4 regions of the Bradyrhizobium sp. 63_E2_N1_3 genome follow, and region 1 is predicted to be linked to each of the others. Evidence: predicted binding sites of a transcription regulator. Region 1 holds the regulator's gene; each other region holds the start of a gene.
The links. Region 1 encodes PhoB, which activates phosphate uptake and scavenging genes when phosphate is short. Its sites were predicted from a motif close to TGTCATNNANCTGTCAT; they were not measured.

Region 1 (7,111 bases):
TGAAGAACATCAATCTGGCGCTCGGCACCAACCGCGTCACGGCGTTCATCGGCCCGTCGGGCTGCGGCAAGTCGACCCTGCTGCGCATCTTCAATCGGATGTACGACCTCTATCCGGGCCAGCGCGTCACCGGTCAGCTCATGCTCGACCAGACCAACGTCCTCGACCCCAAGCTGGACCTCAATTTGCTGCGCGCCCGCGTCGGCATGGTGTTCCAGAAGCCGACGCCGTTCCCGATGACGATCTACGAGAACATCGCCTTCGGCATCCGCCTTTACGAGAAGATCTCGAAGTCCGAGATGGACGACCGCGTCGAGAAGGCGCTGCGCGGTGGCGCGCTGTGGAACGAGGTCAAGGACAAGCTCAACGCCTCCGGCCTGTCGCTCTCCGGCGGCCAGCAGCAGCGCCTCTGCATCGCCCGCACGGTCGCGGTGCGGCCCGAGGTGATCTTGTTCGACGAGCCCTGCTCGGCGCTCGACCCGATCTCGACCGCCAAGGTCGAGGAGCTGATCCAGGAGCTGTCCGAGAACTACACGATCGCGATCGTCACCCACAACATGCAGCAGGCGGCGCGCGTCTCCGACAAGACCGCCTTCATGTATCTCGGCGAGCTGATCGAGTTCGACGACACCAGCAAGATCTTCACGTCGCCGACCGACCGGCGCACGCAGGATTACATCACCGGCCGGTTCGGCTGAGGAGACGGAACATGGGTTCTGAACATACCGCAAAGGCCTTCGACACCGACCTCCAGGAGCTCACGCGCCTGGTCGCCGAGATGGGCGGCATCGCCGAGCGCATGATCGTCGATTCCGTCGACGCGCTTATCCGCCGCGACGTCGCGCTCGGCCAGCGCGTCGTGACCATCGACGCCGAGCTCGACGCGCTCCAGAAGAAGATCGAGGAGCGCGCCGTTCTCACCATCGCGCGCCGCCAGCCGATGGCGGTGGATCTGCGCGAGATCGTCGGCGCCATGCGCGTCGCGACCGATCTCGAGCGGATCGGCGACCTCGCCAAGAACATGGGCAAGCGCGTCGCGGCGCTGGAGACGGATTTCCATCCGCTCAAGCTGTTCCGCGGTCTGGAGCACATGACCGACCTCGTGCAGCAACAAGTCAAGTCGGTGCTGGATGCCTATGCCGCGCACGATCTGCCGGCGGCGATGGCGGTGTGGAAGGGCGACGAGGAAGTCGACGCCATCTGCACCTCGCTGTTCCGCGAGCTCCTCACCTACATGATGGAGGATCCGCGCAACATCTCGTTCTGCATCCATCTGATGTTCTGCGCCAAGAACATCGAGCGCATCGGTGACCACGCCACCAACATCGCCGAGACCGTGTTCTACATGATCGAGGGCCAGGCGATCACCGACAAGCGGCCGAAGGGCGACATGACGACCTTCGCCACGACGGTCCCGAACACTTAAGGAGCGACGAACACCATGGGCGCACGCATTATGGTGGTTGAGGACGAGGAAGCTCTCACCGAGCTTCTCCGCTACAACCTCGAAGGCGACGGCTATGACGTCGAGACGGTGATGCGCGGCGACGACGCCGACACCCGCCTCAAGGAGCACATCCCCGATTTGATCGTGCTCGACTGGATGCTGCCGGGCCTCTCCGGCATCGAGCTGTGCCGGCGGCTGCGCACCCGGCCCGAGACCAAGCAGCTCCCGATCATCATGCTCACCGCGCGCGGCGAGGAGAGCGAGCGGGTGCGGGGCCTTGCGACCGGCGCCGACGACTACATCGTCAAGCCGTTCTCGGTGCCGGAGCTGCTGGCACGCGTGAAGGGCCTGCTCAGGCGCGCCAGCCCCGAGCGGCTCGCCACCGTGCTCGCCTATGGCGACATCGAGCTCGACCGCGACAAGCGCCGCGTGGCGCGCTCGGGCCGGCCGATCGATCTCGGTCCGACCGAATATCGCCTGCTGGAGTTCTTCCTGGAGCATCCCGGCCGCGTGTTCTCGCGCGAGCAGCTGCTCGACAGCGTCTGGGGCCGTGACATCTACATCGACGAGCGCACCGTCGACGTCCATATCGGCCGCCTGCGCAAGCTGCTCAATCTCGGCCGCGAGCAGGACCCGATCCGCACCGTCCGCGGCGCGGGCTACGCACTGGACGATCGCTTTGCGAAGGCGGAGCAGGCGTAGCTCGGTGAGCTGCGGCCACACTCTCGGTGTCGTCCCGGACAAGCGCAAGCGCGGGTCCGGGACACCCACAGCGAGCGGTTATTTTGTGAAAAGGTAACTCCGAGTCCCCGTAGCCACATCTTGCGGTGGTTAAGGGTCCCGGATCTGCGCGCGCTCGAGGCGCGCTTGTCCGGGACGACATCGGATTTGTTGAGCCGCCATCGTGTGACGGCTCCTTTCTGAGCTCAGAACGACTTCAGCGCGGACCCGGCTTCGCCGGCGCGCGCCGGCGATCGGCCGCGGGCTGATACGCCACGCGCGAGTGCTGGGCGCAGTAGGGCAGGCCGGAGAGCGCCTTGCCGCCGCAGAAGAAGAAATCCGGGCTCGAGGGATCGCCGACCGGCCAGTGGCAGGTGGCCTCGTTCAGCTCCAGCAGCGACAGCCGCTGGCTCATCGGCACGACGTTGTCGTAGGTGACCGGTTCGGCCTCGACCTCGACTTCGAAGGCCTGCGCCAGCGCGGTGTTGCCGCGCGCGATCGGGCGTGTCACCCGCATCATGTGCTGGGCGGGGCGCGCCTTGCGCGGCCGCGGCGCTGCCGATGAAGGGCTCTTGGCGCGGCCCGACAGGCCGAGCCGGTGCACTTTGCCGATTACGGCATTGCGGGTCACATTGCCGAGTTCAGCGGCGATCTGGCTGGCCGAAAGTCCGGCCTCCCAGAGCTTTTTCAGCTGCTCGACGCGATCATCCGACCAGGTCAAAACGGTCATTGCACCCTTTCCTTCGCCGGCGCCTGCCATCCTGGCGGCCGCACGGCGAATGCCTAAGCTTCGAAAAACCCGTGCCGCCAGAATCCCTTAAGGCTCGCCGGGCGCACCAGATGCGCCCGAACGCTTACGCCGGTACATGAGGACTTAGAGGATCAGAACTGCTGCACGAGATGTCGTATCTGACAAGCCAAACGCTACAATATGGCGTGACTCACGCGCAAGAGTCCGCCGACTCGCTTCCACATGTTCCGTGGCGGAAATACGCAAAATCGCCACCGCAAGACTACGGATTCTGCGTTTCGCGAGGCTTTCCGGGCGGCATTGACACCGGTTTCACCAGGCATAAGATAGTCAGGCGTGCCGCCCTTAAAAGGCGGCACGTTTCGTTTTCCGGGCCGGTCAATGGTGCGTTGCGCAATGCACGCTCACACCGTCCGCAACATTCAAGTGATCGTCATGACTAACAGCGCAGCGCCGCATTTGCTCCCCGTTTTCGCCAGGTCCGACCTCGGTTTCGAGCGCGGTGAAGGCTGCTGGCTGATTGCGACCAATGGCGATCGCTATCTCGATTTCACCTCGGGTGTGGCGGTGAATGCGCTCGGCCATGCTCATCCTGCGTTGGTCAAGGCGTTGCAAGAGCAGGCCACCAAACTCTGGCACATGTCGAACCTGTTCCAGAGCCCGGACGGCGAGAAGCTCGCCGCGCGTCTGTGCAACGAAAGCTTCGCGGACTTCGTGTTCTTCTGCAATTCCGGCGCCGAAGCGCTGGAAGGTGTGATCAAGCTGGTCCGCCATCATCACTTCTCCAAGGGTCATCCGGAACGTTACCGCATCATCACCTTCGAAGGCGCCTTCCACGGCCGCACGCTGGCAACGCTCGCCGCGACCGGTTCGGCAAAATATCTCGAAGGGTTTGGCCCGCCGATGGACGGCTTCGACCAGGTCCCGCATGGCGATATCGAAGCCGTCAAGAAGGCGATCGGTCCGCAGACCGCCGGCATCCTGATCGAGCCGATCCAGGGCGAGGGCGGCGTGCGTTCGGCAACGCCCGCCTTCCTGAAGGCGTTGCGCCAGCTCTGCGATGAGAAGGGCCTGCTGCTCGCGTTCGACGAGGTGCAGACTGGCATGGGCCGCACCGGCGATCTGTTCGCGCATCGCCGCACCGGCGTCACGCCTGACGTGATGTCGCTGGCCAAGGCGCTCGGTGGTGGCTTCCCGATCGGCGCGGTGCTGGCGACCGCGGACGCGGCTGCCGGCATGGGGCCCGGCTCGCACGGCTCGACCTTCGGCGGCAATCCCCTCGCGATCTCGGCTGCCAATGCCGTGCTCGACGTCATGCTCAAGCCCGGCTTCTTCGACCACGTGCAGAAGATGTCGCTGCTGCTCAAGCAGAAGCTCGCCTCCGTGATCGATCGTTATCCCGACATCGTCAGCGAAGTGCGCGGCGAAGGCCTTCTGATCGGCATCAAGGCCGTGGTGCCATCCGGCGATCTTGGCGCGGCGTTGCGCAACGAAAAATTGCTCACGGTCGGCGCCGGCGACAATGTCGTGCGCTTCCTGCCGCCCTTGATCGTCACCGAAGCCGAAATCGAGGACAGCGTCGGGCGGCTCGAGCGCGCCTGCGCCGCGATCTCGTCCAGTCAGACCAAGCGGGCGGCGAGCTGATGAGCAAGTCCCCGAAGCACTTTCTGGATATCAACGAGCTCCCGTTGTCGGAGCTCAAGAGCATGCTCGCGGCCTCCTCCGCCATGAAGGCGAAGCAGAAAGCGCACCAGCCGGTGAAGCCGCTGGAAGGCAAGACGCTGGCGATGATCTTCGAGCGTCCGTCCACCCGCACCCGCGTCTCGTTCGACGTCGCCATGCGCCAGCTCGGTGGCGAGCCGATCATGCTGACCGGCGCCGAGATGCAGCTCGGCCGCGGCGAGACCATCGCCGACACGGCGCGCGTGCTGTCGCGCTATGTCGACGCCATCATGATCCGCATCCTCAATCACGAGGCCCTGCTGGAGCTGGCGGAATATGCGACGGTGCCCGTCATCAACGGCCTGACACGGCGCTCGCACCCTTGCCAGGTGATGGCCGACCTCATGACCTACGAAGAGCATCGCGGCCCGATCGAGGGCAGGACGGTGGCCTGGACCGGCGACGACAACAACGTGCTGGCGTCCTGGGCGCATGCCGCCGAGCGTTTCAAGTTCAAGCTCAATGTCGCGACGCCGCCGGAGCTTGCGCCGAAAAAGGTGATGCGGGACTTCATCAAGGCCACCGGCGCGCCGATCGTGCTCGGCACCGATCCCGAGGCTGCCGTGAAGGGGGCCGACTGCGTCGTCACCGACACTTGGGTGTCGATGGGCGACAAGGAAGGCGAGCACCGTCACAACGTGCTCAAGCCCTATCAGGTCAATTCGAAGCTGATGTCGCTGGCCAAGCCCGATGCGCTGTTCATGCATTGCCTGCCCGCCCATCGCGGCGAGGAAGTCACGGACGAAGTGATCGACGGCCCGCAATCGGTCGTGTTCGACGAGGCCGAAAACCGCCTGCATGCGCAGAAGGGCATTCTGGCCTGGTGCTTTGACGCGGTGAAGTAACGCGACGGTGGAGCGGGTGGCCGCGCTGGCGGCCGCATCCACCGCTGTCGTCCCGGACCAGCGCCGCACAGCGGCGCGCCGATCCGGGACCCTTAACCACAGGAAGTTGTTTGGCGAGGACGCGGAGTGGTCGTCGCCGGTTACATTGTAATCCTGTGGTTATGGGTCCCGGGCTCGCGCTTTGCGCACCCCCGGGACGACCCTGAGTTTGTCGTGCTTTCGTGCGATCTTTTCTGCATGCCGGGGAGCGTTCCGCGCCCTCTTCCATTTTCCTCCATCGACCCCAGATAAAGCGCCATGGTTTCCCAATCCCCTGACATGAAAACCGGGCCTGAAGGCCCGGTTCGCGCGCCATCAGCGGTTCCCATCGATGACGCCGTGCTGCCTTACGAGGTCGACGCACTCGACGTGCGCGGTCGCCTGGTGCGGCTTGGTCCCGCGCTCGACGAGATCCTGACCAAGCACGATTATCCCGCTGCCGTGGGCAAGCTGCTCGGCGAGGCCATCGTGCTGACGACGCTGCTCGGCTCGGCGCTGAAGTTCGAGGGCCGCTTCATCCTCCAGGCCCAGACCGACGGTCCGGTGTCGTTCCTGGTCGTCGACTACATGGCGCCGGATCGCCTGCGCGCCTATGCGCGCTACGATGCCGAGCGCCTCGGCGAGACAAAAGATTCCGGCACGCTCCTCGGTAACGGTCATCTCGCCATGACCATCGACCAGGGTCCCGACATGAGCCGCTACCAGGGTCTGGTCGCGCTCGACGGTGGCAGCCTGGAAGATGCCGCCCACGAATACTTCCTGCGCTCCGAGCAGATCCCGACGCGCGTGCGTCTAGCCGTCGGCGAGGAGTGGCGCTCGAACGACGGCGGCAAGCATCGCTGGCGCGCCGGCGGCATGCTGATGCAGTTCCTGCCGAAGGCGCCCGAGCGCGCGCGTCAGGCCGATTTGCATCCCGGCGATGCGCCCGAAGGCGCGGAGGTGCATGCTGTCGCCGAAGACGACGCCTGGGTCGAGGCGCGTTCGCTGGTCGAGACCGTCGAGGACGTCGAGCTGATCGACCCCGAACTCTCCGGCGAGCGGCTGCTGTTCCGCCTGTTCCACGAGCGCGGCGTGCGCGTGTTCAATCCGCTGGTTCTGAAGGCGCAATGCTCCTGCTCGCGCGACGCGGTTGGTGCGATGCTGAAGAGCTTCTCGCCCGACGACCGCGCCGCGATGGTCAAGGACGACAAGGTCGTCGTGACCTGCGAATTCTGCTCGTCGGTGTACCAGTTCACGCCGCACGAGGCGGGCGTGGAAGACGCGTAGGCGTCGCATCCTCCGTCGTTGCAAGCCACACACTCGGTGTCATCGCCCGACTTGATCGGGCGATCCAGTACTCCGAAACTGTTGTGATGGATTCGAAAAGCCGCGGCGTACTGGATGCCCCGGTCAAGGCCGGGGCATGACAGTTGTGGGTGTTCGCACGAAATCGCCTGCCCCTAGTTCAACACCCGCTTGTTGTCCGGGCTGTCCAGCGAGAACGTCGGCACATCGATCTCGAAGCGTTCGCCGCTTTCGCTGACCATCTGGTAGCGGCCGGTCATGAAGCCCGAGGCGGTCGCGAGCGGCACGCCGGAGGTGTATTCG
Region 2 (7,111 bases), 1.9 Mb from region 1:
AGTTGGTGGTGATGCCGATCTCGGCATAAGCGGGCGTGTTCATGCGAAGAGACCGTGCACATACCAGTTGGGGGGAATGGGTTTACCTTCGTCGTCGAACACCTCTCCTTCGTAAAGACCGTCGCGAAAGATCCAGAAGCGCAGGCCTTCGGCATCCTCGATGCGGAAATAATCCCGCGTCAATTGCTTGCCGTCCTGCCGCCACCATTCCATCGCGATGCGCTCGGGCCCTTCCACCCGCACCACCGCATGCAGCGCGCGCCGCCAGGTGAACTGATGCGGCGGGCCGTCGGGCACGGTCGCGAACGGCACCTTGATCGGCTCCGGTCTGTCGAACAGCCGCAGGGGGCGCAGCGGCGGCTCGCTCTCGGCGCGCGCCGGCCATTCGGCCTGCATAGCCACGGCGAGATGGTGCTGGGCAGGCGCGGCCAGCACCGCACATTCCGGGATATGGGTATCCTCAGGCAAATGCACGACGACGCGCTTTCCGCCGATGCGCGCGGCGATGCGGTCGATCAGCGCGGCGAGCTCGTCATTGTCATGGACATGGGCGTCGAGATCGCGCTGCTCCTGCACCACGATCTCGGTGCGGCTTGCCGACAGTCGTACCATGTCGAAACCGAAGCCGGGATCCAGCGGATCGGCGAGCGCATCGAGGCGCTCGCGGAACAGCCGGTCGATGACTTTGCTTTGCGTGACCGGCCGCCCGGTCTCGACCATGATCGCGCGCACCACGCCGTCGGTGCGAAAGAAGGCGGCTTCCAGGCGCCGCGCACCCTTGCCCTGCTTCTCCATGGACGCGATCAGCGTGTCGGCCAGCCGCGACAGCGTCATCGCGATCATGGTGTCGGTGGCGATCGGTTCGGCAAAGCGCTTCTCCACGATGTAATCCGGCAGCGGTTTGCGCGGATTGATCGGGGCATCGCCATGCCCCTGCGCATGCGCGAGCAGCGTGGAGAACCGCGCGCCGAACCGCGCCGTGATCTCATGCGGCTCGCGCGAGGCGACATCGCCGATGGTTTTCAGGCCGGCGCGACGCAGGCCCGTGGTGATGGCCTCGCCCGCACCGAGCGCGGACACCGGCAGCCGGCTGACCGCCGCCGCCTCCCCGCCATCGGCGACGATGGTGCCGGAGGCCTGCCGCGTCAGCGTGCGCGCGCAGACCGAGGTGCCGGCGATCGCCGCGCTGACGGCAAAACCCTGACGGGCGAGCCCGCGGACGAAGGTCTGCAACAACGCAGCCTCGCCGCCGAACAGATGCGCGCAGCCGGTGATGTCCAGAAACAGCCCGTGCGGCGGATCGAGCGCCACCAGCGGCGTGAAGCGATCGCACCAGTCGGCGACGTCGCTGAGCGTCTTCGCATCGGCCACGACATCGGCGTCGAACACTTTCAAGTCCGGACACATCGCCCGTGCATTGGCCAGGGGCTGGCCGATGTGCAAGCCGAGGCGCTCGGCGGCTTCGTCCAGCGCATGGATCACCAGCGCATTGTTGTCCTTGATGACGACGATGCTCGGATCATTGGTCTTACCCAGCGCGCCGAAGAACCGCTGAATCCGATCGATGGGCAGGCGTGGCAGCCACAGGCTGAGGATACGTCGACGGTTCAGAGAACTGGCACTCATCACATTTCCATTCCATGATCCACCGGCCGCAGGGGCCATGACGATTGCGCAAGAGCTCGGCATCGAAGCGCGGCGCGCCCCAGGCACTCCATGCCGGGCCCGGCGGCGAATGCGCCGCGCGCAGCATCCATCGCGTCTCCGCGGTCGAGGGCAGCGGCTGCGCGGCCATCCGCAACATCAGGCCGGTGACACCGGACGATTGCGCGGCCAGTGTCAGCTTACGGCTCGCCACGAGATCGAACTGCCGCGTCTCACCCCAGAGCTCGAGCACGACGGCGCCAAGCGCGTCGCAGGCGAGCGCATCGGCCGAGGTCCGCAACGCGCTCTCGACATCGGCGGCGCGCACCATCACCACGCGGCGCGGATCGAGACCGATCTCGGCAAGCCCGCTCATCGACAGCGCGCCGGTCTCGAGTTCCGAAAAATCCTGCCGCACCCACAGCAGCGGCCGGCGCCGCGAGACACGCCCCGCAAGCCCCATGACAAAACCCGTCGCGGCGGTTCCCTGCCGGCCCTCGCAAAACACCTCGTGGATCACCGCGCGCGCGAGCCCGCCCTTCAGCGCGCTGTCGACCTCGTCGTGGCCGAGCGCGACGCGATCGTGCTGATGCACGACCTCCGCCGTCTCGATGCGCTCGATCTGGCCGCGCAAGGTCGCAAGCGCGTTCATCCGTGCGCCGCTCATATACGCCGCTCCTTCAGAGGTGATTGCCGAGGTTCTCAAAAATAAGAACCTGCGGCTGGCTCATTTGTTCATGATATGTTCTAATATAAAGCTAACAGCGGCCGGGGAGTCAATCGAATTGGTGCTCATCCGGATTCGTAAGCTGAATCAAAGGGATTCCACGATGGACGTACAACGCAAGCTGGAGATTCTGGCTGATGCCGCCAAATACGATGCGTCGTGCGCCTCCAGCGGCACCGAGAAGCGGGATTCCAGCGACGGCAAGGGCATGGGCTCGACCGCACCGGGCATGGGCATCTGCCATTCCTACGCGCCGGACGGACGCTGCATCTCGCTGCTCAAAGTGCTCCTGACCAACGCCTGCAATTACAACTGCCTTTATTGCGTCAACCGCGCCTCTTCCAACGTGCCGCGTGCCCGCTTCACCATCGACGAAGTGGTCAAGCTCACGCTCGACTTCTACCGGCGCAATTACATCGAGGGCTTGTTTCTCTCCTCCGGCATCATCCGCAGCCCCGACTACACCATGGAGCAGGTGGTCAGCGTCGCGCGCAAACTGCGCGAGGAGCATCACTTTCGCGGCTACATCCATCTCAAGACCATTCCCGAGGCCGACGACGCGCTGATCGCGGAAGCCGGCAAATATGCAGATCGCCTCTCCATCAACATCGAGATGCCTGAGGAGACGAGCCTGCAGCAATACGCACCGGAAAAGGATGTGCGCGCGATCCGCCGCACCATGGGCCGGCTGCGGCTGAAGCTCGACGAGGCTGAGGAAAACCGCAGCACAAAGACGAAGGCGAGGCCGCAGCGCTTCGCGCCCGCCGGACAGGGCACGCAGATGATCGTCGGCGCCGACGCGGCCTCCGATCACACCATTCTCCACACCAGCTCCAATCTCTATGGCTCCTACAGGCTGCGGCGCGTCTATTACTCCGCCTTCAGCCCGATCCCCGATGCCAGCCGCGCTTTGCCTCTGGTACAGCCGCCGCTGCTGCGCGAGCACCGGCTCTACCAGGCCGACTGGCTGATGCGGTTCTACGGTTTCGACGTTGCGGAGATCGTCGATGACAACGCGATGCTGCCGCTCGACATCGATCCGAAGCTCGCCTGGGCGCTGCGCCATCGCGACCGCTTCCCGCTCGACGTCAACCGCGCCAGCCGCGAGGAGCTGTTGCGCGTGCCCGGCTTCGGCACCAAGGCGGTCGAACGCATCATCGCGACCCGGCGCACCACCACGATCCGCCTCTCCGATCTCGCGCGGCTGCACGTGCCCCGCAACAAGGCGCTGCCTTTCATCGTCCTCAGCGATCACCGCCCCGCGCCGCACCGCCTCGACGAGGCGCGGCTGATCGAACGGTTCAAGCCGAAGGCAACACAACTGGGGTTTGGCTTCTGATGCAGTACATCACCCTCGACACCGAAACCGATTTCGACGGCTGGCGCAAAGCCGCGCGGTCGCTCGTGCTGCATCATGTGCCGCCAACCGATGCCACCTGGACCGTACAAGGCGGCGAAGCCGAGCTGTTCGCACCGCCCGCGCCGTCTCCGATATTTGAGGTGAACGACGGCACCTTCAACGTCTCGGCAAAATTCGTCGAGCTCGCCAAGGCCGCGATCCTGCATCGCGACGGCGAGCGCTTTGCGATCCTCTATCGCCTGCTCTGGCGCTTGAAAGACAATCACGATCTCATCGAGGTCGCGACCGATCCCGATGTCGCGCAAGTCACCGCCATGGCAAGAGCAGTCCATCGCGACGAGCACAAGATGCATGCCTTCGTGCGCTTCCGCGAGATCGGACGCGAGCGCGCGGCGCATTACGTCGCCTGGTTCGAGCCGGAGCATCACATCGTCGAGCTTGCCGCGCCGTTCTTTGCCAAGCGCTTCGCCGACATGCCCTGGTCGATCCTGACACCCGATCTGTGTGCGCATTGGGACGGCCACGCGCTCTCGTTCACGTCGGGCGTGAGCAAGAACGAAGCACCCGGCGAAGACCGGTTGGAGGAAACCTGGCGGCGCTACTACGCCAGCATCTTCAATCCGGCGCGGCTGAAGGTGAAGGCAATGCAGACGGAGATGCCGAAGAAATACTGGAGGAACCTGCCCGAGGCGTCGATCATTAAGCCCTTGATCGAGGACGCCGAGCGCATGACCGGCGCCATGATCGCCAATGCCGCAACCGATCCGCACAAGCCCCAGAAGCGGCCGGAGGCTCCGATGCCACGCAAGCTGGCTGCCGACGATCTCGAAGCGCTCCGCGAGGAGGCCGCGCATTGCCGCGCCTGCCCGCTCTACAAGGACGCGACGCAGACCGTGTTCGGCGAGGGCCCGAAAGACGCGACCATCATGCTGGTCGGCGAGCAGCCCGGCGACAAGGAAGACCTCGCCGGCCACCCCTTCGTCGGCCCGGCCGGCCAGATGCTCGACCGTGCGCTTCAGGAAGCCGGCGTCGACCGCAACAAGGTCTACGTCACCAACGCGGTCAAGCACTTCAAATTCGTGCCGCGCGGAAAGATCCGTCTGCACCAGAAGCCGGCGACGCCGGAGATCCGGGCGTGCCGGCAATGGTACGAGCGGGAAGTTTCGGCAATCCAGCCCGAGCTCATCGTGGCAATGGGCGCCACCGCCGCGCAAAGCGTGTTCGGCAAGATCATCCCGATCGGCAAGACCCGTGGCCGGCTCATAGACCTGCCCGACGGCCGCAAGGCGCTGGTGACGGTGCACCCGTCCTATCTGCTCCGACTGCCCGATCCGGAAGCCAAAGTGCTGGAATATCAGCGCTTTGTCGAAGACCTGAAGATTGCCGCCGGCTTGCAGAAGAAAGCCGCACGCGCCGCCTAAATACTGGCAAATACTGGAGGGAAAGCGACTTTACGACGCAGCTGTCATCCAGCCTTCAAATCCATCGCGGACAATAGCCCTTCAAATTAGTTAAGGGGCGTCCAAAAATGACAGATGTTGCATTCGACCGTGCGGTAGGCGATCCGACGCCTGTCCAGCCGGCTTCCAGGCCAAATCTCGACAAGGGTTTTAACCCGCTCACGATGATCCTGTTCTTCGGCATCCTTGCCGCAGGCCTGCTGTTCGTTGCCTACAGCATCTATGTCGACGTCAACGCGACCGGCACGAAGGTGACGACCTTCCTGCCCTACATCCTCTTGTTCGTCGCGCTGCTGATCGCGCTCGGCTTCGAATTCGTCAACGGCTTCCACGACACCGCCAACGCGGTGGCGACCGTGATCTACACCCATTCGCTGCCGGCTGAATTCGCGGTGATGTGGTCGGGCTTCTTCAACTTCCTCGGCGTGCTGCTGTCCTCCGGCGCGGTCGCGTTCGGCATCGTCTCGCTGCTGCCGGTCGAGCTGATCCTCCAGGTCGGCTCCAGCGCCGGCTTCGCCATGGTGTTCGCACTCTTGATCGCCGCGATCATCTGGAACCTCGGTACCTGGTATTTCGGCCTGCCCGCCTCCTCCTCGCACACGCTGATCGGCTCGATCATCGGCGTCGGCATCGCCAATGCCGTCATGCGCGGCCGCGACGGCACCTCGGGCGTCGACTGGAGCAAGGCCACCGAGATCGGCTACGCGCTGCTGCTGTCGCCGCTGTTCGGTTTCATCTGCGCCGCCGTGCTGCTGCTGCTGCTCAAGTTCATCGTGCGCAACCCTGCGCTCTATGCCGCGCCCGAAGGCAACAAGGCGCCGCCGCTGTGGATCCGCGGCCTGCTGATCGCAACCTGCACCGGCGTCAGCTTCGCCCACGGCTCGAACGACGGCCAGAAGGGCATGGGCCTGATCATGCTGATCCTGATCGGCACCGTGCCGACCGCTTACGCGCTTAACCGCGCGCTGCCGGAGAGCCAGGTCGCCCAGTTCCAGAAGGTCTCGGACGCAGCCTCCAAGGTGATCGCGGCCAAGGGCGCCGGTCACTCGATCATCGGCGATCCCCGTCCTGCGGTGACGCAGTACATCACCTCGCACCACATCAGCGAAGGCACCTACCCCTCGCTGTCGGTGCTGGTGAAGGATGTCGGCGACCAGGTCGCGAAGTACGGCTCGCTCAACAAGGTACCGGCGGAAGTGGTCGGCAACACCCGTAACGACATGTACCTGACCTCGGAAGCGATCCGCTTCCTGATGAAGGACAAGGAAAACGACCTCAACAAGGAAGAGGTCGCGACCTTGAACGCCTACAAGGGCGGCCTCGATAGCGCCACGAAGTTCATCCCGACCTGGGTGAAGGTCGCCGTCGCCATCGCGCTCGGCCTCGGCACCATGGTCGGCTGGAAGCGCATCGTCGTCACCGTCGGTGAGAAGATCGGCAAGACCCATCTCACCTACGCACAGGGCGCCTCCGCCGAGCTGGTCGCCGCCGCCACGATCGGCGCCGCCGACGTGTTCGGCCTGCCGGTCTCGACCACCCACGTGCTGTCGTCCGGCGTCGCCGGCACCATGGCCGCGAACGGCTCGGGCCTGCAGATGGCGACCATCCGCAACCTGCTGATGGCCTGGGTGCTGACGCTGCCCTGCGCGATCGCGCTGTCGGCCACGCTGTATGTGATCTTCTCGCAGATTTTCTGAGCCGATCATTCCGCAAAGACAAAGGGCCCGTGCGATGCACGGGCCCTCTTCGTTTGTGCTTCGGTTCGGCGTTAAGACGCCGCGAGCGACTCCTCGACCAGCTTGACCCAATAGGACGTACCGAACACGATCGCCTCGTCGTTGAAATTGTAGGCGGGGTGATGCAGACCGGCGCTGTCGCCGTTGCCGCAGAAGATGAACGCGCCGGGCCGCGCTTCCAGCA
Region 3 (7,111 bases), 4.2 Mb from region 1:
GGCGCGCGAGCGCGTCGCGCCGCTGCTCGCCGCCGCGCAAGGCGCGATGGACCGGCTCTATCAGGCGGTCGGCGCGAGCGGCTGCTGCGTGCTGCTCGCCGACGGCGCGGGCGTGCCGGTCGACCGCCGCGGCACGGCGGTGGACGATGCGACGTTCCAATCCTGGGGCCTGTGGACCGGCGCGCTCTGGAGCGAGGAGCATGAAGGCACCAACGGCATCGGCACCTGCGTCGTCGAGCAGCGCCCGCTGACGATCGACCGCGACCAGCATTTCTTCACACGCAACACGCTTTTGAGCTGCACCGCCGTTCCGATCTACGACCATGAAGCGGCGTTTGCGGGCGTGCTCGATGTCTCCTCCTGCCGCGCCGACCGGACCGATGCGTTTTCCAATCTGATCGCGCTCGCGGCAGGTGAGGCGGCGAGGCGCATCGAGGCTGATCTGTGTCGCCGCGCCTTCGCCCATGCCCGCATCGTGCTGACGCAAGGCGCGGACGGCCAGGCCGGCGGCCTGGTCGCGGTCGATGCCGACGATCTCGTGATCGGCGCGACCCGCTCCGCGCGGGCGGGGCTCGGGATCGCGCCCGGCCGTCCCTTGCAGCCGGTGCCCGCGGCCGATCTGCTCGGCGGCGAACCCGCGCATGACCATCTTGCCGGCGGCCAGCGCGCGGTGTTGCAGCGGGCGCTGCTGCGCGCGGACGGCAATGTTTCGGCCGCCGCCAAGGCCCTCGGCATCAGTCGTGCCACGCTGCACAGGAAGCTCAAGCGGTTCGAGCTGAAGCACTGAGCTGCGGCTCTATTTTTCTCCCGCGCCCAGCAACTCAACCCTCATGGTGAGGAGGCCGCGAAGCGGCCGTCTCGAACCATGCAGGCCCGGCTGTGCCCGCGGCCATCCTTCGAGACGCGCGCAAGAGCGCGCTCCTCAGGATGAGGGCTGAGTGTGTGGGGGCAGCTGCGTAACCTGTCGCAGAACTGCGACAGGTTACCCCGGCCATCGTTCACGCCCGGGCTGACAGGAAAACGCTCCCGCGACATCGTCGGCGCAAGTCGTGAACACGCGACGAATTGCGCAAACAGCAAACATCGGGAGTGATCAATGAACAAGGTGGAATTCCTCGGCGTCACCCAGGTTCCCTTCGCCGAACGCTATGACAATTTCATCGGCGGCAAATTCGTTGCGCCAATCTCCGGCAAGTATTTTGACAACGCCTCGCCGGTGAACGGCCAGATCGTCTGCAAGATCGCGCGTTCCGATGCGCAGGACGTCGAGGCCGCCCTCGATGCGGCGCACGCCGCCAAGGGCGCCTGGGGACGCACCAGCGTCGCCGAGCGCGCCGCGATCCTGAACCGGATCGCTGACCGGATGGAAGAGAATCTGGAGCGCCTTGCGGTTGCCGAGACCTGGGACAATGGTAAGCCGATCCGCGAGACCCGCGCCGCCGACCTGCCGCTCGCGATCGATCATTTCCGCTATTTCGCCGGCGTGGTGCGCGCACAGGAAGGCTCGATCGGCGAGATCGACCACGACACCATCGCCTATCATTTCCACGAACCGCTCGGTGTGGTTGGCCAGATCATCCCCTGGAACTTCCCGCTGCTGATGGCGTGCTGGAAGCTCGCGCCGGCGCTCGCCGCCGGTAATTGCGTCGTGCTCAAGCCCGCCGAGCAGACCCCGGCCTCGATCATGGTCTGGGCCGAGATCATCGGCGATCTCCTGCCGCCCGGCGTCCTCAACATCGTCAATGGCTTTGGCCTCGAAGCCGGCAAGCCGCTCGCGTCCAGCCCGCGGATCGCGAAAATCGCCTTCACCGGCGAGACCACGACGGGCCGGCTGATCATGCAATATGCCAGCCAGAACCTGATCCCGGTCACGCTGGAGCTCGGCGGCAAGTCGCCGAACATCTTCTTCAACGACGTCACCGCCGAGGACGACGACTTCTTCGACAAGGCGATCGAAGGTTTTGTGATGTTCGCGCTGAACCAAGGCGAGGTCTGCACCTGTCCGAGCCGGGCGATTGTCCACGCCGACATCTACGACCGCTTCATGGAGCGGGCGCTGAAGCGCGTCGCCGCGATCAAGCAGGGCGACCCGCGTGCGGCCGACACCATGATCGGCGCGCAGGCATCTAGCGAGCAGCTCGCCAAGATCCTCTCCTATATCGACATCGGCAAGCAGGAGGGTGCCAAGGTGCTGGCCGGCGGCGGTCGTGCCGAGCTCGGCGGCGATCTGTCCGGCGGCTTCTACGTCCAGCCAACGGTGTTCGAGGGCCACAACAAGATGCGAATCTTCCAGGAGGAGATCTTTGGTCCCGTCGTCTCGGTCACGACCTTCAAGACCGATGACGAAGCGCTCGCGATCGCCAACGACACGCTCTATGGCTTGGGAGCCGGCGGCTGGAGTCGCGATGCCAACCGCTGCTACCGCTTCGGCCGGGCCATCCAGGCCGGACGGGTCTGGACCAACTGCTACCATGCGTATCCTGCGCATGCCGCGTTCGGCGGCTACAAGCAGTCGGGCGTCGGTCGCGAGACCCACAAGATGATGCTCGATCACTACCAGCAGACCAAGAATCTCCTGGTCAGCTACAGCCCGAAGAAGCTTGGTTTCTTCTGATCGGGCAAGATCTGATTGGGCAAGATCTGATGGGGTAGGAGAGGGCGGTGCAACCTTGCGCCGCCCTCTCCGCCGTCATCCGTCTGTCAGAGTCTTGAGACAATACGACAGCGCCGACCGTATTCGGTTCGGCGCCCGCGGCATTCGAAGCGATGCCGGGCAAAGACGGAGGCTTGGTGATGCGGAACAGTCGTTCAGGACGGACAATGGGTGTCGCAGCGATGCTGTTCGGCGCGGCGGTGCTGCCGCTGTCGATGGCCTTCGCACAGTCCGGCCCGGCGCCAACTGGCGCCAAGCCCTTTCTGACCGTCGATGGAAAGGCGCCACTGGTCCTTGGCCATCGCGGCCTGCCGGGCCTGGTACCTGAAGAGACCGAGGCGTCGTACGACCTCGCCGCGGCGCTCGGGACCGATGCGCTCGAAGAGGATTTGCACCTGACCAAGGATTGCGTTCTGGTCGTGCGTCATAACCCCTGGCTGAGCGACAACACCAACATTGCCGAGGTGGCGAAGACCAATGCGGCCGTCGCTGCCCGCAAGCGCACCGTGCCCGGTGTGCGCGTCAAGGCCCCGTCGGCCACCGGCGTGCCTGCCGACTACCTGACGGATCTCAGCGACCAGGCCGATCCCAAGTCGGTGCTGAAGTCGCTGATCGTGGACGGCGAGGATCATACCAACGATTGGTCGATCAGCGACTTCACCATGGCCGAGCTGAAGCAATGGATCGGCGGCACCACCTATGACGCGGCCAACGAGCGGCCGAAAGTCTTCAACGGCAAGCTCCCGATCATCAGCTTCCAGGACGTCATCGACATCGCCAAGGTCAAGAGCAAGGAGACCGGGCGGTCCATCCTCGTCTATCCCGAAACCAAGAACCCGACCTGGAACAATGCCCAGGCGATCGCCAATGGCTGCGGCGCGGCCGGCAGTCGTCCGCTCGAGGATGCCCTGATCAAGATCATCGGGGATAACGGCCTCAACACCAAGGACGCTCCCATCCTGGTCCAGAGCTTCGAACCCGGCAGCCTGAAATATATGCGCAGCCACGGCCTCCAGACGCGGCAGGTCCAACTCGTCGACGGCAACGGAATCGACTTCAAAACCGGCAAGGTTCTCCTCAACAACATCACGAATTCGCGCCCGTTCGACTGGACGGTTGCGGGCGATGCGCGCTTGTACGATGCGATGCTGACGCCCGAGGGGCTTGCCGAGATCAAGACCTATGCCGAGGGCATCGGTCCGTGGAAGGCCTATATCGTTCCGCTCAAGATCGCGCCGTGGAAGGACAGCAACGCCGATGGCACGCCCTACAAGGGATCGACGCCGGAGGCTTCGACGCAGGACGCGACCAGCCTTGTCGCGGACGCGCACAAGCTCGGTCTTTTCGTCCATGTCTTCACGTTTCGGAACGAGAAGAAGTATCTTGCCGCCGACTATCGCGGCGACCCGAGCCTTGAATATCTCAAATTCTACCGGCTCGGCGTCGATGGGGTCTTCAGCGACTTCACGTATACCGGCGTTGCCGCCCGCGCGGCGTATTTGCGCGAGTTGGGCTGGTAAGGCTGGCACGGCGAATCGGACGCGCGCGGGATCTCGGATACAAAACAGCGCGTCCGATTTCTCTGCGTTGGCTGCTCACGTTCCCTTCGCTGACCGGTGAGCTAAAGTTGCCCGATCGGCGCCAAAGGTTTTGCAAAGTTTCGGCCACGTTGCAGTGCGGCATAATGAAAGTCGCGCCATGCCGCCGCGGTCCTTTCCAAGGGCGTTTGACTTGGGTTAGAGAGGGCTGAAGTTTTCTCTGACCCGGAATTCCCATGGCCGCACCCAAGAAAGCCGCCGCAAGCACTCCACAGGACAAGACCGACGGCGGTTCGCCCCCGGAATTCACCAGAGAGCAGGAGCTCAAAGCGCTCCGCGACATGCTCCTGATCCGGCGGTTCGAGGAAAAGGCCGGCCAGCTCTACGGCATGGGCGCGATCGGCGGCTTCTGCCACCTCTATATCGGCCAGGAGGCCGTGGTGGTCGGCATGCAGATGGCCCTGAAGCAGGGCGATCAGGTCATCACCGGCTATCGCGATCACGGTCATATGCTTGCCACCGGCATGGAGGCCAACGGCGTCATGGCCGAGCTCACCGGCCGGCGCGGCGGCTATTCCAAGGGCAAGGGCGGCTCCATGCACATGTTCAGCAAGGAGAAGCACTTCTACGGCGGCCACGGCATCGTCGGCGCCCAGGTCTCGCTCGGCACGGGTCTGGCCTTCGCCAACCACTATCGTGGTAACGACAATGTCAGCGTCACCTATTTCGGCGACGGCGCGGCCAACCAGGGCCAGGTCTATGAGAGCTTCAACATGGCGGAGCTCTGGAAGCTGCCGGTGATCTACGTCATCGAGAACAACCGCTACGCCATGGGCACCTCGGTGTCGCGTGCTTCGGCGCAGCAGGATTTCTCCAAGCGCGGCGCGTCCTTCAACATCCCCGGCATGCAGGTCGACGGCATGGACGTCCGCGCCGTGAAGGCCGCGGGCGAGGAGGCGGCGGCCTGGTGCCGTGCCGGCAAGGGCCCCTTCATTCTGGAGATGCAGACCTACCGCTATCGCGGCCACTCGATGTCCGACCCCGCCAAGTACAGAACGCGCGAAGAGGTCGAAAAAGTCCGCCACGACCAGGACCCGATCGAGCAGGTGCGCAACCGCCTGCTCGCGGCCAAGGTGAGCGAGGCCGATCTCAAGGCGATCGACGCCGAGGTCCGCGACATCGTCAATGCGTCCGCCGACTTCGCCCAGCATGATCCCGAGCCGGATGCCGCCGAGCTCTGGACCGACATTTATCGCTGAACGCGCGCAAGCTTTCTTTTGGAGTCGATATGCCAATTCAAGTGCTGATGCCCGCGTTGTCGCCCACGATGGAGAAGGGCAACCTTGCCAAGTGGCTGAAGAAAGAGGGCGAGACGATCAAGTCCGGCGACGTCATCGCCGAGATCGAGACCGACAAGGCGACCATGGAGGTCGAGGCGACCGATGAAGGTACGCTCGGCAAGATCCTGATCCCCGAGGGCACCGCCGACGTCGCGGTGAACACGCCGATCGCGACCATCCTCGCCGATGGCGAGACGGCCGCCGATCTCGCCAAGGCGCCGGCCGCGCCCGTGCCGAGCGTCGCGCAGGAAGTCGCCGAATCCCGCTCGCCGGTCGGCGAAGGCAAGCCGATGATCTCGGCGCCGAAGGCTGCGGCTGCCCCTCAGGCCGTTGCCGAGCCCGATCCGGAAGTGCCCGCCGGCACCGCGATGGTGACGCAGACCATCCGCGAAGCGTTGCGCGACGCCATGGCCGAAGAAATGCGCCGCGACGCCGACGTCTTCGTGATGGGCGAAGAGGTCGCCGAATACCAGGGCGCCTACAAGGTGACGCAGGGCCTGCTCCATGAGTTTGGCGCCAAGCGCGTCATCGACACGCCGATCACCGAACACGGCTTTGCTGGCATCGGCGTCGGCGCTGCCATGACCGGGCTGAAGCCGATCGTCGAGTTCATGACCTTCAACTTCGCCATGCAGGCGATCGACCAGATCATCAACTCAGCGGCCAAGACGCTCTACATGTCCGGCGGCCAGATGGGCTGCTCGATCGTGTTCCGCGGGCCCAACGGCGCCGCCGCGCGTGTCGCCGCCCAGCACAGCCAGGACTATTCGTCCTGGTATTCCAACGTCCCGGGTCTCAAGGTGGTCGCGCCGTTCTCCGCAGCGGACTACAAGGGCCTGCTCAAGGCCGCGATCCGCGATCCCAATCCGGTGATCTTCCTCGAGAACGAGGTGCTTTACGGCCATACCGGCGAAGTGCCGAAGCTCGATGACTTCGTGATCCCGATCGGCAAGGCGCGCATCGTGCGTTCGGGCAGCCACGTCACCATCATCTCCTGGTCGAACGGCATGACCTATGCGCTGAAGGCCGCCGACGAACTTGCCAAGGACGGTATCGAGGCCGAGGTGATCGACCTGCGCACGCTGCGGCCGATGGATACCGAGACCATCGTCAACTCGGTCAAGAAGACTGGCCGTGCGGTCACGGTGGAAGAGGGCTGGGCGCAGAGCGGCGTCGGCGCCGAGATCGCCGCGCGCATCATGGAGAACGCCTTCGACTATCTCGATGCGCCGGTCGCGCGCGTCTCCGGCAAGGACGTGCCGATGCCCTATGCCGCGAACCTGGAGAAGCTCGCGCTGCCGTCGGCAGCCGAAGTGGTCGAGGCCGCCAAAGCCGTCTGCTACAGGTAGATCATGGCGGGCCCGAAGGAGCAGCCATTGCCACCCGACGTCCTCGCCCGCGACGATGCGGTCGAGATCCTGCGCGTATTCGTGCTGGACGGCGGGCTGTCGATGGCGTTCCAGCGCGCCTTCGAGGAGCCCGACATGTGGGGCCTCCTGCTCGTCGATCTCGCCCGTCACGCGGCGCGCGCCTATGCGCGCGAGAGCGAATACACCGAGGAGGATGCGCTGAGCCGGATC
Region 4 (7,111 bases), 7.1 Mb from region 1:
GCGGGTTTTCAGCACCGCAGGGAGGCCGATCCGGACGATCGCCTCGCGCAGCGAGGAGACCGAGGTGACGTCGGCATAGGCTGCGGTGCCGATGCCGAGCCGCGTCACGAAATCCTTCTCGGCGAGCCGGTCCTGGGTGGTCTCGAGGATCTTGCGGTTGGGCAGCACCGGGCGGCGCGCGTCCAGCACCATCGCGGCGGCAGACGGCACGTTCTCGAATTCGTAGGTGATGACGTCGACGTCGTTGGCGAACAGCTCGAGCGCTTCGACGTCGGCATATTCGGCGCAGGTCGCGTTCAGCACGACGTCGAAGGCGGGCGAGTCCGGATCGGGCGAGAATACCTGGCAGCGCAGGCCGAGCCGCGCCGCAGCCATGGCGAGCATCCGCCCCAATTGTCCGCCGCCGAGGATTCCGATGGTGTCGCCGGGCTTCAGCTTCACCTGCTTTGCGTCAGTCACGCCTTGTCCTCCGGGCGCTCCGCAACCGCCTCGGTCTGTGCCTTGCGCCAGGCGGCGAGACGGTCGGCCAGGGCCGGATCGGACAATGCGAGCACTGAAGCCGCAAGCAGCGCCGCGTTGATCGCGCCGGCCTTGCCGATGGCGAGGGTGCCGACCGGGATGCCCGCGGGCATCTGCACGATCGAATAGAGCGAATCGATGCCCTTGAGCGTCCTGGATTCGACGGGAACGCCGAACACGGGCAGTTCCGTCAGCGCCGCCGCCATGCCGGGCAGATGCGCAGCGCCGCCCGCGCCGGCGATAATGACCTTGTAGCCCGCCGCCTTGGCGCCCTTGGCGAATGCAAACAGCCGGTCGGGGGTGCGGTGTGCCGAAACGATGCGGGTATCGGCGGCAACGCCGAGCGCTGCGAGCGTGTCGGCGGCATGCCGCATCGTATCCCAGTCCGACTGGCTTCCCATGATGATGGCGATCGGCGCGGTCATGACGTCAATTGTGCTCGGAAAACAGAAAGATAGGCCAGATTAACGGTTCCGGCCGGTGGCTCGCAAGGCGGTGGCAAGGAGAAGGGAATGCACTATCCTGTCTTGGTGAATCCCCGCAAGCCTTCATTGAGCAGGATGCCCATGAAGAAACCAAAAAGGGCGAGCGCTGCGAAGGCCAAAAAGGGCCGAAAGACCAGCGCCAGCCGCTCCAAAGCCGCCCCCAGGCGACTGGCGAAGCGCTCGGCCAAGCCGGCGCGGCGCGGAGCGTCGGCCGCCGACGACCTCAGGGCGACCATCCGCGGCTTGCGGGGCAAGCTCAAGGAGGCGGAACGCCGGGTCGCGGAACTGGAAGCTGCGGCCGACACCGATTTCCTGCTCGAGATTCCGAACCGGCGCGGCTTCGAGCGCGAGCTCGCGCGCGCCATCGCCTACATGAAGCGCTACCGCGCCAGCGGCGCGCTGATCGTCCTCGACGTCGATCGCCTGAAGCCCATCAACGATTCCTTCGGCCATGCCGCCGGAGACGAGGTGCTCAAGGCGATTGCGGCCACCCTGACGCGGCAGGTCCGCGCCTCGGACGTGGTCGGCCGGCTTGGTGGCGACGAGTTTGCGTTGCTGCTCTGGAATCTCAGCGAGACCGACGCCAAGGCGAAGGCAGCGGCCTTCGAGCAGGCGATCGACGAATTGTCGTTTGCCTTTCGCGGTCAGCGCGTGACCGCGGGCGCCTCCGCAGGTGTCGCGCTGCTGGGGGCGCAGTCCGATGCAGGCCGCGCGCTGGAGGAGGCTGATGCCGCCATGTATGTGCGCAAGGCGCACCGGCGGCACGAGCCGCTGATCAGGCTGGTCAGCAACTAGGGCACGATCTTCGCGACAAATGCGGACCGCGTTGCGCGGAGATCATGCTCAAGCAACAACCCTTACAGCGTGGCCAGATCTTCCGGCACGTTGCCGAATTTACGCAGCAGCGTGGCGTCGCCGAATTCGCCGGTCATGGGATCGCCGCTGCGGCTGAACGCAACCGCGCCGATATGGCCGGCACCGTGCGCCAGGATCTCGGCGCGCCGCAACGCGGCCGCCGAGCTCTGGCATTCCTCCGCGGCGCCCGCGACAGGCGATCCGTCGGCATCGATCAGGAAGGGCATTGCAACGTAGTAGGTCACATCCGACATGGCGTTGCTCCGATGTTGAACTCAGGCGGCGCTGCTGTTGCTCCGCACCTTGCTGCGTGCGGTCTCGGGAATGCAGCCGGCTGAAATCGCCGCCTGTAATTCTTCCAGCTCTGCTTCCAGATATTCGTTGGCCATGATCAGCGCCTTGATGGTGCTACGCAGATTGCCGTCGCACATCGCGATCGCCTGGTCGCAGGCCTGTTCATAATGGCTGTTGTCGAGAAGGGCGGTTGCCGACATCTGCGTTGTCCTCGGGGGTTTCCTGGGCGTTTCCTGGGGCGTTGGGATGTCCAAATGTTCCTATTTTGTTCTTTTCGAGTCAAGCGGATTCGGATGCGGCGTGCTGCCACGAAAAAGGGCCTCGCGGTTCAGGCGATGATGTCCGGCGTGATCTGGTCTTCGATGAACGCGATACGGTCGCGCAACAACAGCTTGCGCTTCTTCAACCGTTGTAACCGCAACAGGTCGGGGGCAGGCGATTGATGCATCGCATCGATCGCGGCGTCGAGATCTCGGTGTTCTTGCTGCAACCGGGTGAGCTCGGCTTCGAGCTCACGCTCGTCTTCATTGGTCATGTTCGCGGTGGCCGAAAACCCGATGGGCGTGAGATTCAAGGCTGTGGATGCCCTGTGGAAATTATCGTCCTTGCGCGCCGTGATCGCAAGCGATCTCGGGCCGCCGCTCACCGAACTCTCGCAAGATATTTCGACGATTCGTTGCGGCGTTGCGCAAGCACGTTGATATCATGGATTTTTCCAGCGTGGTTCCTTACTCACGATTCGTTACATATGAATTTTCAAAAATGACGCTGCGACGACGGATACATATCGACAGAACGAATCGGTGATGTACACTTGTTTGTCCGGATCGAATCCAAGGTTTCCCCCTACCGAGGAGGTTTCGAATGACAATTCAGGCACATCTGGTTGAATTGGAACGGAAGCACAAAACGCTCGAAAACGAATTGCACGAAGCTCTCGTGCACCTTTCAACAGACGACCTGCAAATTGTTGAGTTGAAGCGACGGAAGTTGATGGTCAAGGACCAGATCGAGCGTTTGAAGCACACCGGCGACACGCTCCACTAGTAACCCCTGTAACAGTGTAGAGTTGAACTTACCCTTTCATGCAGGGGTGAGAGCTGTTGCGCTCATCCCTGCATGAAGGTGCGCAGCGTGCAAAGTTATTTGCGCGGCGCTTGGAGCCTTTCCGCTCCGATGGAAAATCCCCTAGATGCCTGCGAGCTCAGCGACGTGATCCGCGATCGCGAGCGACGACGTCAGTCCCGGCGATTCGATGCCGAACAGGTTGATCAGGCCTTCGACGCCGTGATCGCGCGGGCCCTGCATCAGAAAATCCTGCGTGGCCACCGCCGGCGGCACGATCTTCGGGCGAATGCCTGAATAGCTCGGCATCAGCGCGCCGTCGGGCAGCGTCGGCCAGTATCTCCGGATCGCCGGATAGAAGCGTTCGGCGCGTGACGGATCGACCTCGTAATTGATCGTCTCGATCCACTCCACGTCGGGGCCGAAGCGTGCCTGCCCGGCCATGTCCAGCGTCAGATGCACGCCGAGCCCGCCTGGCTCGGGCACCGGATAGATCAGGTGCGAGAATGGTGCTCTGGCGTTGCAGCTGAAATAGTTTCCCTTGGCGAGATAGGCCGGCGGAATCCGGTCGATCGGCATGCCGTCGATATGGCGTGCGACCGTTGTCGCCGAGAGCCCGGCGGCGTTGACGAGCAGGCCGCATTGCAGCGTCATCGGCGCTTCGCCGCCGGCCTCGATCTCGATCACATCGCCGGCTGCCTTGGCGCGGATCAGCGGGGTGTGAAACGCAAAGGCCGCGCCGGCCGCCTCGGCCTCGCCGCGCAGCGAGAGCATGTAGGCGTGGCTGTCGATGATGCCGGTCGATGGCGAGAGCAGCGCGGCATCGCAGGCGAGCGCCGGCTCCAGCGCGCGTGCGGCTTCGCCCGTGAGCAGCTGCATGTCGAGCACGCCATTGGCCTCGGCATGCGCCTTGATCGATTGCAGCTTCTCGGTCTCCTTGGCGCTGGTCGCGACGATCAGCTTGCCGCAGTTCTTGTGCGGGATGCCGCGCTCGCCGCAGTAGCGGTACAGCTCATGCTTGCCGCTGACGCACATGCGCGCCATCCAGCTGCCGGCGCGGTAATAGATCCCGGCATGGATCACCTCGCTGTTGCGCGAGGAGGTGATGGTGCCGATGGCCTCGGCTTCCTCGAGCACGATCACCTCGCGCCCGGCCTGGGCAAGCTTTCGAGCCACCGCGAGCCCGACCACGCCGGCTCCGATGACGACGCAGTCGACCCTATCCATGGTTGTGCAGTGTATCCATTGAAAGCATCGGTGGCATCAGGCCTGAGAACCACGGCACCGGGCCGTTTTCCATTAAGGAAGCATTTATCATGTCAGGGCAATTGCCGTATTTGGCGTCACATTTTTCTGTTGCGCGTACAGGCGTTTACCCGATCCAAACCCGTGAAGCCAGACAATCCGACGTTGAAAGCGCGGGTGGCTGATGGCTGAGAAGAACTGGCACGTGGGCAGCACGCTTCCGATTGCTGTGCAGGCCGTCGTGTGCCTGGGCAGCGCGGTCGCGCCTGCGCGCGCCTTTGCGCTCTCGGACAGCTTCGCGCCACCAGGCAAGCTCGATCCCAATTTGGTCTGGGAAGCGCTGATCGGCGGCATCGTCGTCTGTGCGTTCCTGGCCGCCATCGCGCTGTGGATCCATTCCTCGCTGCGCCGCACCAAGCGCTTGCAGCTGCGGCGCAACGCCTTCGTCTCCTCCGCCATGAACAATCTCAACCAGGGCGTGGTGATGACGGATGCGCAACGACGCATCATGTTCTGCAACGACCGCTATCTCGAGATCTACGGCCTGGCGCGCTCGGATCTGTGGACCGGGATGACCGGCTACGACATCCTCGAACTCAGGCGCAAGCGCGACGTCCTCGGCGGTGTCTCCGACGATGAGTTCTACGAGAAGGCGGCGAGCCCCAACGGCCTGATCACCGAACTGCCTGATGGCCGCGCCATCCTAGTGAAATATTTCGTGTTGCCGAACGGCGGCTCGGTCGCGACGCATCTGGACGTCAGCGATCAGCGCAAGCTGTCACGGCAGCTCGCCTCCACCAAGCAATTCCTGGAAACCGTGCTGGACCACGTGCCGGCCTGCGTCGCCGCGAAGAACATCGAGGACGGTCGCTACATCTTCGCCAACAGCGCCTATGAACGGTTCTGGGGGTTCTCGCGCGACCACGCCGTCGGCAAGAATGCGCGGGAGCTGTTCGCGCCCATCTCGACGGCCAGCATCGAGGCGGCCGACAAGGCGGCACTGAATTCGCCGGACGGCCAGTTCCGCAATGAATTCGAGGTCGACCGCGCCGGTGAACGGCGCATGGTTGCCTCGATCCGGATCGTGGTCCGCGACGAGAGCAACAAGCCCGAATTCCTGATGCTCGTGTTCGAGGATATCACCGACCGCCGCTCGCTGTCGCAGGAGCTGGAGAGCACGAAGAAGTTCCTGGAGCTCGTGGTCGACAACATTCCGGTGGCGCTGATCGTGGAGCAGGTCAAGGACGGCCGCTACCTGCTCGCCAATCGCAGCGCGGAGACCATCCTCAACCGCCGGCGCGAGGAGGCCACGGGCCTGACCGCCTCCGACATCTTCAATCCCAAGGAAGCCAAGCTGATCATCGCGCGCGACGAGGCCGCGATCAAGAAGCGCGGGATGATTACCGAGGAGCACCCGATCTCCACCAAGGACGGCCTGCGGCTGTTCCTGACCCGGCGGGCGACCGTGCTCAGCGATGCCGGCGAGCCGCAATATCTGATCAAGACCCACGAAGACGTCACCGACCGCCGGCAGACCGAGTCGCGCATGGCGCACATGGCCTATCACGACGGCCTGACCGATCTGCCGAACCGCGCCGCCTTCCTCCAGGCGCTGACCCAGATGATCGAGGCCTGCGAAGGCACCAGCGAGGAGTTCGCCGTGCTCTGCCTCGACCTCGACGGCCTCAAGGAGGTCAACGACGTCTTCGGTCATGCGCTCGGCGACAAGCTGTTGATCGAGGTGGCCCAGCGGCTTCAGGATTCCGCGCGCGGCGGCGTGGTGGCGCGCCTGTCCGGCGACGAGTTCGGCCTCATCATCGACGGCAAGCAGCCGGAGGCGGGCCTTGCGCTGGCGCAGCAACTCGGCGAGGCCGTTGCCCAGGAATTTCAGATCGACGGCCGGGCGGTCCGCGCCGGCGTCACCACCGGCATGTCGATCTTCCCGCATAATGGTGCCGACGGCGCATCGCTGCTGGCCAATGCCGGCGCGGCGCTGTTCCGCGCCAAGCAGAAGTCGCGCGGCACGATCGGCCTTTACCAGCCGGAGATGGACCAGCAGATCCGCGACCGCCGCGTGCTGCACCAGGACCTGTCGAAAGCGATCAAGAACGGCGAATTGTCGCTCGCGTTCCAGCCGCAGGGCATCGCGCGCCACAGCGTCGCCGAGAGCGAGATTATCGGCTTCGAAGCGCTGGCGCGCTGGCAGCATCCGGTGCGCGGCCAGGTCTCGCCGGCCGAGTTCATCCCGATCGCGGAGGAGAGCGGCCTGATCGTCGAGATGGGCGAGTGGATCCTGCGCGAGGCCTGCCGCGAGGCGGCGTCCTGGCCGAAGCCGCTCCAGGTCGCGGTCAATTTGTCGCCGGCGCAGTTCATGCACGGCGACGTGGTCGGGCTGGTCCATTCAATCCTGATCGAGACGGGCCTGGCACCCGGCCGGCTCGAGCTGGAAATCACCGAAGGCGTGCTGATCGAGGACTTTGATCGGGGTCTTGCACTGCTGCGCCGGCTGAAGGCGCTCGGTGTGCGCATCTCCATGGATGATTTCGGCAGCGGTTACTCTTCGCTGAGCTATCTCCAGGCGTTCCCGTTCGACAAGATCAAGATCGACCGCGCCTTCATCATGAATCTCGGCCGCAACCCGCAATCGG

Region 2: a site for PhoB is predicted at 5,195-5,211, ahead of AB7531_RS31855 (inorganic phosphate transporter). Genes of this name have one in related genera too.
Region 3: a site for PhoB is predicted at 2,688-2,704, ahead of AB7531_RS20900 (glycerophosphodiester phosphodiesterase family protein). Genes of this name have one in related genera too.
Region 4: a site for PhoB is predicted at 2,916-2,932, ahead of AB7531_RS07005 (YdcH family protein). Genes of this name have one in related genera too.

What each region holds. Positions count from the first base shown of each region.
Region 1 is NZ_CP197235.1:8,602,226-8,609,336, reverse strand. Features, by position in the region: gene pstB (phosphate ABC transporter ATP-binding protein PstB) at 1-698, shown strand, start outside; gene phoU (phosphate signaling complex protein PhoU) at 710-1,426, shown strand; gene phoB (phosphate regulon transcriptional regulator PhoB) at 1,442-2,149, shown strand; gene AB7531_RS40975 (GcrA family cell cycle regulator) at 2,385-2,897, opposite strand; gene AB7531_RS40970 (aspartate aminotransferase family protein) at 3,354-4,562, shown strand; gene argF (ornithine carbamoyltransferase) at 4,562-5,485, shown strand; gene AB7531_RS40960 (Hsp33 family molecular chaperone) at 5,783-6,790, shown strand; gene apaG (Co2+/Mg2+ efflux protein ApaG) at 6,964-7,111, opposite strand, start outside.
Region 2 is NZ_CP197235.1:6,673,650-6,680,760, forward strand. Features, by position in the region: gene AB7531_RS31830 (error-prone DNA polymerase) at 1-43, opposite strand, end outside; gene AB7531_RS31835 (Y-family DNA polymerase) at 40-1,626, opposite strand; gene AB7531_RS31840 (ImuA family protein) at 1,529-2,311, opposite strand; gene AB7531_RS31845 (putative DNA modification/repair radical SAM protein) at 2,475-3,710, shown strand; gene AB7531_RS31850 (UdgX family uracil-DNA binding protein) at 3,710-5,152, shown strand; gene AB7531_RS31855 (inorganic phosphate transporter) at 5,260-6,888, shown strand; gene AB7531_RS31860 (M20 aminoacylase family protein) at 6,960-7,111, opposite strand, start outside.
Region 3 is NZ_CP197235.1:4,395,682-4,402,792, forward strand. Features, by position in the region: gene AB7531_RS20890 (GAF domain-containing protein) at 1-787, shown strand, start outside; gene adh (aldehyde dehydrogenase) at 1,097-2,614, shown strand; gene AB7531_RS20900 (glycerophosphodiester phosphodiesterase family protein) at 2,821-4,173, shown strand; gene pdhA (pyruvate dehydrogenase (acetyl-transferring) E1 component subunit alpha) at 4,428-5,450, shown strand; gene AB7531_RS20910 (pyruvate dehydrogenase complex E1 component subunit beta) at 5,480-6,880, shown strand; gene AB7531_RS20915 (DUF5076 domain-containing protein) at 6,884-7,111, shown strand, end outside.
Region 4 is NZ_CP197235.1:1,508,903-1,516,013, forward strand. Features, by position in the region: gene AB7531_RS06975 (5-(carboxyamino)imidazole ribonucleotide synthase) at 1-459, opposite strand, end outside; gene purE (5-(carboxyamino)imidazole ribonucleotide mutase) at 456-944, opposite strand; gene AB7531_RS06985 (GGDEF domain-containing protein) at 1,086-1,799, shown strand; gene AB7531_RS06990 (hypothetical protein) at 1,862-2,113, opposite strand; gene AB7531_RS06995 (hypothetical protein) at 2,135-2,353, opposite strand; gene AB7531_RS07000 (YdcH family protein) at 2,482-2,688, opposite strand; gene AB7531_RS07005 (YdcH family protein) at 3,018-3,200, shown strand; gene AB7531_RS07010 (NAD(P)/FAD-dependent oxidoreductase) at 3,342-4,445, opposite strand; gene AB7531_RS07015 (sensor domain-containing protein) at 4,648-7,111, shown strand, end outside.